Regions from separate parts of the Bacillus sp. M13(2017) genome, predicted to be linked through region 3. Evidence: riboswitches for the same ligand, from Rfam matches in the RefSeq annotation. Region 3 holds a riboswitch; each other region holds the start of a gene.
What was found. Region 3 has a riboswitch for S-adenosylmethionine ahead of CGQ22_RS19790 (cyclase family protein). Riboswitches for the same ligand answer to the same signal wherever they lie in the genome.
Positions count from the first base shown of each region.

Region 1: another riboswitch for S-adenosylmethionine. It lies ahead of mtnK (S-methyl-5-thioribose kinase); the one in region 3 lies ahead of CGQ22_RS19790 (cyclase family protein).
Region 2: another riboswitch for S-adenosylmethionine. It lies ahead of CGQ22_RS03340 (bifunctional homocysteine S-methyltransferase/methylenetetrahydrofolate reductase); the one in region 3 lies ahead of CGQ22_RS19790 (cyclase family protein).

Region 1 is NZ_KZ268500.1:771,676-774,959, reverse strand. Features, by position in the region: gene mtnA (S-methyl-5-thioribose-1-phosphate isomerase) at 1-503, opposite strand, end outside; gene mtnK (S-methyl-5-thioribose kinase) at 500-1,681, opposite strand; SAM riboswitch class I at 1,772-1,913, opposite strand; gene CGQ22_RS04495 (carbon-nitrogen family hydrolase) at 1,985-2,764, opposite strand; gene CGQ22_RS04490 (pyridoxal phosphate-dependent aminotransferase) at 2,862-3,284, shown strand, end outside.
Region 2 is NZ_KZ268500.1:585,814-589,097, forward strand. Features, by position in the region: gene metC (cystathionine beta-lyase) at 1-115, opposite strand, end outside; gene metI (cystathionine gamma-synthase/O-acetylhomoserine thiolyase) at 112-1,224, opposite strand; SAM riboswitch class I at 1,319-1,429, opposite strand; SAM riboswitch class I at 1,632-1,741, shown strand; gene CGQ22_RS03340 (bifunctional homocysteine S-methyltransferase/methylenetetrahydrofolate reductase) at 1,812-3,284, shown strand, end outside.
Region 3 is NZ_KZ268508.1:75,462-78,745, reverse strand. Features, by position in the region: gene CGQ22_RS19795 (PRK06851 family protein) at 1-1,094, opposite strand, end outside; SAM riboswitch class I at 1,243-1,355, shown strand; gene CGQ22_RS19790 (cyclase family protein) at 1,441-2,073, shown strand; gene CGQ22_RS19785 (hypothetical protein) at 2,101-2,481, opposite strand; gene CGQ22_RS19780 (ATP-binding protein) at 2,711-3,284, opposite strand, start outside.

The DNA.
Region 1 (3,284 bases), on a different contig from region 3:
GCAGTTGCGATACTTCCAGCGTTACAGATTGTTAAAATATTATCGCCATCTTTAAAACATGTTAACGCATATTCCCCAATATTTCGACACACCTTTTCATCTTCCTGTTGAATACGAAGCGCTTCTTCTTCTAATATTTTTTGTGCTTCTTTTATTGTAGTAATCTCTCGAATAGATTCTCTCATACGATCAATTGCCCAAAATAAATTGACTGCCGTTGGGCGTGATGTCCCTAAATAGTTACAGTCTCTATTAAACTTCTTTTGAAATTCTTCGATATGTAAAGTATTATATTTTTTCGCTGCAAGCGCCAAGCCAAATGCAGCTACAATTCCAATTGCAGGCGCTCCGCGTACTTCTAACATTATGATACTTTTCCAAACCTCTTCAATAGTCGTTAATGTTTTGTATTCTGTGCTATGTGGCAATTTCGTTTGATTTAATACCGCAATTGCATCACCTTTCCAACTTACAGATCTCGGAACAGTAACGATTGTACTCATGCTTTTACACCCCTTGAAACTGTCTGTTGAAATAATGTTCGAAACAGTTGAATATCAGCACTTTTAGATTCATATTTTATTAGTTCTTTTCCTAAGGATAGCGCTTGTTTCTTAGCTTGAATTCTTGTTTCTTTATTTTCTATTTCATCTAAATCTGCTACATGAGCTAAACCAATTGTTCTACGAATTAGTTCACATCCGGCAAATCCAACTGCATCAGTAAAGATATTTTGCAAAATAATTGGTAACCATTGTTTTTCTTTCGTATATGCTTCTATACCTTCTCCAATCCATAACTTTGTAAAAGTTTCTACAAAATAACTCCACGTCTTTTCTATATGGAAAAATAGTACACTTCTTTTTTCTTCTTCTCTAGATAAAGCATTTAATAATAGATTTGCAATAAATTGACCTATGTCAAATCCAAATGGGCCATATGTCGCAAATTCTGGATCAATCACTTTCGTTTCAGAAGGTGACGAAAAAATACTACCAGTATGTAAATCACCATGAATAAGAGTTTCTTTTCTTGTTAAGAACTTATATTTATATTGTGCTACTTTTAGTTTTAAAGTTTTATCACTCCAAAGTTCATCAACCACGAGCTGTAAATCTGGCTCATAATCATTTGTATCATAATGTCCAAACGGATCTGTAAACACTAAATCCTCTGTAATTTTACAAAGGTCCGGGTTTACAAAGGTACCTTCTAGTACCCTCTTCTCTTCTGACTGTAAACCAAAATCTGAAGTATAAAATAAAACATGTGCTAGAAAACGGCCGATATGCTGGGATAAAAGCGGATATTCTTCTCCGTCTATTAATCCTTTTCTTGTAATTGTTAGTCTTGATAAGTCTTCTATTACCGTTATCGCTAACTCTTCATCATGACTGTACACTACTGGAACATAATCCGGTACATACTGCGCAAAAATTTGTAATGCCTTGCTTTCAATCGTTGCTCTTTTTATAGACAATGGCCAGCTTTCACCAACTACTTTCGCATATGGCAGTGCCTGTTTTATTATAATAGACTTCTCTCCATCATCTAATTTGAACACGTAATTTAAGTTTCCGTCTCCAATTTCATGACAAACGACATTTGCCTTCGCTTCAAAATAGCCATGATCTTTCGCATATTGTACAGCTGTTATTTCTGTTAATGAATAATATCCCATCGTCTTCTCCCCCTTTTTAAATTCAGAGGTTTTTCTAACACAGAAAAACCTCTTTTCACTAAGAAAGAGGTTTGAAGTTTATCTTCTCCCCTCTTATCTGCCAGAAAGTTTTACTTTCTGCTGGAATTAGCACCGTGCCTTTTGGCGTAATAAACGCCCCATTTCACAATGGTATTACGGTCGGTTGCTGGGTTTCATCGGGCCAAATCCCTCCACCTGCTCTTGATAAGAGTTATATAATTTTTTGAATTTTTAACTTTATGTTGAAGACTATACCAAGAATAAAAATCACTTGTCAACATTTTATTTGTATAATTCTGGACGACGATCCGCAAAAACTGGAATTCCTTTACGTACTTCTTTAATTTTCTCGAATACAAGCTCTCCAAATAAAATTGATTCCTCTTCATTCGCCTCTACTACAACTTCACCCCAAGGATCCACAATTAAAGAATGACCTGCAAACACATTATTCGGATCCTTTCCTGCTCTATTACAAGCAACAACATAACACTGATTTTCAACTGCTCTTGCTTGCAATAGCAAACGCCAATGTGCTAAACGAACTAATGGCCATTCAGCTACAACAAATAATACTTTTGCCCCTTTAACAGTATGGACACGCATCCACTCTGGAAAACGAATATCATAACAAATTGTTCCAGCGCATTCAACATCATCTAGCTTAAATTCGCCCGTACCATTACCAGCTATTAAATATTTATGTTCATCCATAAGCTGAAATAAATGTACTTTACTATATTCATTAACTAGTTCTCCTTCCTTGTTTACAACATACATTGTATTTGTAACACCTTGTTCCGTTTGCTTCGCTATGGAACCACCAACAATATGTACACCATATTGTTTCGACCATTCTTTTAACTTTTCTTTCGTTTCCAATCCATCCCTATCTGCAATTTCAGAAAGTCTTGTTAAATCATATCCTGTTGTCCATAATTCTGGTAAGACGATAACATCTGGCCTTTCCTTCATAGCTTCGCTTATTTTATTTTTAGCATTCTCAATATTTTTTTCTACATCTCCAAAAACAATATCCATTTGAATACATGCGACTTTCATTTTGTCAGCCCCATTCTTATTTTTTCTTTACAAAATACTGGAAAGATTATATCATTTGTCACTAGAATTGTAACAACTTTCAAAAGAGGTGGAAAGTATGAAATTATTTCAACCTTCTGAGATAGTAACATCATTGCCGACACAATTTTTCGCTTCACTTGTTGCAAAAGTTAACAAAGTCGTAGCAGCTGGTCACGATGTTATTAATCTAGGTCAAGGTAATCCAGATCAACCAACACCGCAGCATATCGTAAAAGCTTTACAAGATGCTGCAGAAAAGACCATTCATCATAAATATCCGCCATTTCGCGGACATGAAAGTTTAAAAGAAGCCGTGGCAACATTCTATCAACGTGAATATGATGTAGTAGTAAATCCAAAAACAGAAGTTGCTATTTTGTTTGGGGGAAAGGCTGGATTAGTAGAGTTACCAGTTTGTTTTACAAACCCTGGTGATACTATTCTCGTTCCAGATCCAGGCTATCCAGATTATTTATCAGGAGTTGCTTTAGCAAAAGCA
Region 2 (3,284 bases), on a different contig from region 3:
CTACATCAAACTGGTGAAAAGTTGATGTGTTATAAATAGGAACGTTCACAGCGCCTGTTTGCGAGTCATGTTTATATTGGTTGTGTAGTAAGAGTGTATCTATAGAATAGCTCATATTCTTACACCTTCTTTTACGAGTTTAATAGCTTGCTTTAAGTCTTGAATTAAATCGTTACTATTTTCAATGCCAACTGAGAATCGAAGAAGACGATTACATACGCCGTTTGCTGTTCTAATTTCTTCAGGAATATCAGCATGTGTTTGCGTTGCTGGATAAGTCATTAAACTTTCTACACCACCAAGACTTTCGGCAAATGTAATTAAGGATAAAGACTGTAAGAATGGATTAATCCAAGCTTCATCTTTAAGGCGGAATGAAATCATGCCGCCTCTTCCTGGATAAAATACATCTGTTACCCCGTCTTCATCGTTTAAATACGCAACAACTGCTTTCGCATTTTCTTCGTGTTGTCTCATGCGAAGCGCTAACGTTTTCATACCGCGAATTAATAACCATGAGTCAAATGGACTTAAAACTGCACCTGATGCATTATGATAATGAGCGATTTCCTCGCAAAGTTCCTTTCCTTTTGCAACGACAAGCCCGCTTAGTACATCGTTATGTCCCCCTAAATATTTCGTTGCGCTATGAAGTACAATGTCAGCACCTTCTGTTAATGGTTGCTGTATATAAGGTGTGTAGAATGTGTTGTCTACAATAAGAAGTAGTCCGTGCCTTTTCGCGACAGTTGCGACAGCAGCAATATCAGTAACTTGCATTAATGGATTAGTTGGAGTTTCTATGAAAATAGCCTTCACTTCAGTTGTGATAGCTTGCTCAATTTGTTTAATAGACTGTGTATTTACGTATCTACATCGAACATTCCACTTTTTTTCATGCTCAGAAAATAATCGATACGTTCCCCCGTATAAATCTTCAGATACAATAAGTTCGTCTCCAGAGCGGAATAGAGAAAGGACGAGGAGAACAGCCGCCATCCCTGAACTACAGGCATAACCTTGTTCGCCATATTCTAAGTCTGCGATCGCCCGTTCTAAAAGACCGCGAGTTGGATTGCCAGTTCGTGAATAGTCAAAGCCAGTAGATTTACCAATTCCTTCGTGACGATAAGCGGTTGAGAAATAAACTGGTGGATTAACCGTTCCAGTTTTAGTTTCACTGCGATTTCCGATTTGTGCTAGTTTTGTTTCGATTGTTGACATGTGAAAATTCCTCCTTTTTAAATTGAAACATTAAGTGAATATAAAATAAAAAAAGCCTTCTAAGAAGAAGGCTTTCGGTTTAAATAGAGTCTTCTTCTCATCTGTCAAATCTTTCACAATTTGCTGGAATTAGCACCTTATTAACAAAATGTTAATGGTTGCTGAGGCGTCACAGGGCCAGTCCCTCTACCTCTCTAGATAAGAATGTTCGTATGAAATTTTTATTATGTTTTTAACTTTACAACAAAAGATAATTGAATTGCAACTTTATTTTAAATAATTTTTATTTTTCCGCAATTGTCATTGACTTTTACTTTTGTGCATGCTAAATTTATAAAAAATTAACAAACATTGTTAAAAGGGGAACACATTTCCTTTTAGCTACATAAATAAAATAATAAAGACAACTCTTATTGAGAGCGGTGGAGGGAAAGGCCCTGTGAAACCCGGCAACCTTCAAACGAAATGTTTGAAACGGTGCTAATACCTGCAAAACGAATGTTTTGCATAATAAGAGGAGGAACGATTATGTCCCCCTCTTCAAAGTGAAGAGGGGTTTTTTATATTGATAGAAATGAGGGAGATTCGTGAAATTACTAGATTTATTATCAAAAGGAATTGTAATAGGTGATGGTGCGGTTGGGACGTTATTGCATTCACATGGTTTGCAAAGTAGTTTTGAAGAATTGAATGTATCTGATCCAGACTTAATTATATCAATTCATAAACAATATGTAGCTGCTGGAGCAGATGTAATTCAAACGAATACGTATGGAGCAAATGAGGCGAAATTACGTATGTATGGTTTAGAAAATCAAGTTACAGAAATTAATAGAGCGGCAGTAAAACTGGCGAAAGCATCTGTGGCAGATAAAAATGCAATTTTAGGAACAATCGGTGGTATGAAACATATCGGAGCTGTTACAACGACTGATATGGAAAGAGAGTTTATGTTACTTGAACAGGCGGAGGCTTTACTAGAAGAACAGGTTGATGGATTACTATTAGAAACTTTTTACGATGAATTTGAATTACTTCATGCCGTTAAAGTATTGCGTAAGCAAACGAATATTCCAATTGTTGCTCAATTAGCGTTACATGAAGCAGGTACGACTCAAAATGGAAATGATGTCAATGAAATATTAAAGCAACTTATAGATTACGGTGCAAATGTTGTTGGATTGAATTGTCAACTAGGGCCGCTTCATATGACGGAAGCTTTCAAAATGATATCGATTCCGCAAAATGGCTATTTATCAGCATACCCAAATGCAGGTCTCCCGAATTATGTGGAGGGACGTTACGTATATGAGGGAAGCCCAGCTTATTTCGAAGCGATGACACCGAGATTTATTGAGCAAGGTATTCGGTTATTGGGTGGTTGTTGTGGTACGACTCCAGAACATATTCAAAGTATGAAGCGCGCTGTTGCGAATATTACCCCTGTAATAGAAAAAGACACGATTCAAAGGCCGAAAGTCGTTCATACGCATGAGAAACGCTCGAAGGCTCACGTCACTCTAGCAGAGAAAGCGAAAAAACAAACGACAGTTGTAGTGGAATTAGATCCACCGAAAACGTTAGATACACAGCGTTTTTTTGAAGGAGCAAGAGCGTTAAAAAGAGCGGGAGCAGATGCTATTACTCTAGCAGATAATTCATTAGCATCACCTCGTGTTTCTAATATGGCAATGGGTGCGTTATTAACGAAGCATGATATCCCGGTATTGACGCATTTAACGTGTAGAGATCATAACGTCATTGGACTACAATCTCATTTGTTAGGTTTATCGGCGTTAGGGATGGAAGAAGTGTTAGCTTTAACTGGTGATCCAGCGCGCGTTGGTGATTTTCCCGGTGCCACTTCTGTATATGATTTATCCTCTATTGAGCTTATTAAAATGATTAAAGAAATGAACGGTGGACGTTCAATTTTAGGGAAATCAATTGGACCGGCGACAAGGTTTTCTGTAGGCGGCGCATTTAATCCTCATGTAAGGCACTTAAAAGCAGCGGTTAAGCGGATGGAACGAAAAATAGATGCTGGAGCGGAGTATTTT
Region 3 (3,284 bases):
ATTACAGTAGCAGCAATTCGTTCAAACTCTTTTTGAATCTCCTCTTTATATGCATCTACTACTGAAAAATCCATAGCAGCAATATAAATTCGTTCTAATTTATCACGAACCGATTTTGCTTTTGCTAAGAAAGACATCGCCTCATTCATTTTTGCTTTATATTGAATGGAAACATCACGAATTTCCTTCGCATATTTCTCATCCGTCCCTGGGGTAACAATAAGGGCATACATATCAATAATTTCATCACCCTCGCGACTTGGAAAATATTCATGTGGTGCAGTGCTATCAAAAATTGCAAAGCCTAATTCTCTTACGATAACCATATCAAGACTATTCGGATCAAATCCGCAATGATATACTTCAACTTCAAACCCTTTTTCTTCAGCTGCCTTAGCTAACTTTTTGAGCATCGTTGATTTTCCAGAGCCTGGGCGCCCTTTTATAAAATAACGATATGGTAACCCTTCTGTTAAATTAGGAACAAAATCAACTGCTCCTTTCGGTGTAGCAGCTCCTAAAAAACGATGTTTTACAAGCGATTGTCTCCCGCTTTTATCTGCAAATAATTTCTGGATTAGCTGATCGGTTAATTCATTTGCTTTATTAAAATCTATATTATCAATATATATCTTCTCCCACTCATCATGTATAAGCAATGCCTCTTTAAAACATGCGTAAGCAGACTGAAAAGCTTTGCTTGCTTCTGAAACAAATCTTTCAATTTCTAACTTCTGCTTCCTTAGTTTATCTGAATCCCAAGCAATTCCTAAATTTATATACTCTTCAACAACTCCTGGCATTTTGGGCTCAATTACATGTGGTGATGTCCCATCAACAATTCCTACTTTTAATTTTGGGATAATTACACCATCAACCGATTTATTGTCAGAAGAACAATGTAAAAATTCAATATCATATCCTTTTTCAACCCATTCACGACCGATTGCCTTTATTAAAGAAGATTTCCCCGTTCCTGGACCACCCTTTAAGATAAATAATCTGTCTAACCCTTTTAAATTCTCTTCATATAAATTATGAAATCCCCTAGCTGTATTACCACCAGCATAATAATTCAATACATTTCCTGTCACTGCACTCACTCCTTCGCAGCATTCTATTTACATAAGCTACAATATGCGCGTAGCTTTATTTGGGTGAATACCTATTTTGTATTGCACGCAAAAAGGAAATGAATTACAATTTAACTATCGGAAAATTCCGGTTTTAAAATTAAATACTTCTTTATCAAGAGAGGCAGAGGGACCGGCCCTTTGAAGCCCAGCAACCTCAGTTTATACAAACTGAATAGGTGCTAATTCCTGCAAAATGCATTGCATTTTGGAAGATAAAATTCAACTAGCATGTAAAGCTCACCTTTCTTGATATTGAAGGGTGAGCTTTTTATTATTTGAAAAACATATATTGGAGGTATGTAAAATGAAAGTAATTGATTTATCGCAAACATTTGAAAATAATATGTCTCAATTTCCTGGAACACCTAAAATACAACTAGAAGCTGTTACAAGTGTTGAAGAATCAGGCTATCAAGTTACAGATTTTCATTCTGTCGTTCATGTTGGCACGCATTGTGATGCTCCTGCGCATTTTATTTCAGGCGCAACGACTATCGATCAATTACCCCTAAATCAATTTGTAGGCGAAGCGATTCTTATTGATGTAACTCATGTACAAGAACGAAAACTACCTAAAGAAGTACTGCACGATGCTGATATAAGAGAAGGAGATATTGTTATTTTCCATTCCAATCTATCTACTAAATGGAATACAGAGGCGTATGAGAAAGAAGCTTTTTATCTTTCTGAAGAATTAGCCGAGGAACTAGTACAATTAAAAGTAAAATCTGTCGGTTTAGATTTTATTTCTCCTGATGAGGTAACGACAGAAACATCACCAATTCATCACATACTACTTGGGAATAATATTTATTTAATCGAAAACTTAACAAACTTAGATGCCATTCACACGAAACGTTTCTTCTTCTCAGCAGCACCTTTAAAAATTAAAGATAGCGACGGTGCTTTCGCAAGAGCATTCGCTGTAATTTTTTAAACAAACTATACAAAAAAGCAAAGATCATCATTGACCTTTGCTTCTATTTTTTTTATTTAAATTAAGAAAGAATTGCTCAACATGGGGACGTAACCAAGCTAAATAATCCTTCTCTTTCTTCTTTGTACAAGCTATTTCTTCCCCATCTACCATTTCAACAAGTTCTAGTTCTAACAGTTGCTTCGTGAATGCTAACATATTCACTTCTTCGGATGGATACTCTTCTTTTAATTTCTCCTCAATTTCCCCCAATAAAAAACCGTCACGCATCATTGCCAATGCATCAATCCAAAGTGGCGGCATTTCATATTTTTCTCCTGTAATTGTATCTTTTACAATATAATTCTTTTGCTCTTTTCGAAATTGAATCGTGTGTAAACATACAGTCGAATTTAATGTTAATTCCATCATACCACCTCTTTCATAATATCTGCATAGAAAAAAGGATGCGCGTGCACCCCTTCTTATCTTTTCATAACACTACTGAACCGCTACATGAGCAATCAATCTCATGTCGATATTTTCCTCCATTATAAACGAAGTATTTTATAAAAAAAACCCTTCTTGAAACATTTTATAAAATGTTTATATTTACACAACAAGAACACTTTTCTGAAAAATCTTTTCTCCCAATACATTAAACGGTCGGCAGAAAAATTTCTACTTTTGTTCCTACTCCTATACTACTTTGGATTGTGATACTCCCTTGATGTTCCTTAATAATTTTATATGTAATCATTAATCCAAGTCCTGTACCAGTTTCCTTTGTTGTGTAAAACGCCTTGCCGATTTTTTCTAACTTCTCATTCTCTATACCAAATCCTTGGTCTTCAACAGAAATACACAAATATCCTTGCGTTTTTTGATATGCACGGATATGGATTTCTCCGCCCTCTGGCATTGATTCTATTCCATTTTTAATGATATTTAATAACACTTGTTTTAATTGCTTATCATTACCGTTTATAGTTGGTAAATTCCCATCTACTTGTAAATAACATTTAACTCTATATTGCATTGCATAACTTTCCATTAGATGCACAACATATAGAAGGATGTCTCGTATATTACACCTTTCATAATTTGTTGGCTTTGGTTTTCCTAACAACATTAATTCACTAACAAATCCATTGACTCTTTCAATTTCTTGTAGCATAATGTCGTAGCTCATCGTATCAGTTGGATTTCTTTCTTTTTGCATTTGCGTAAAT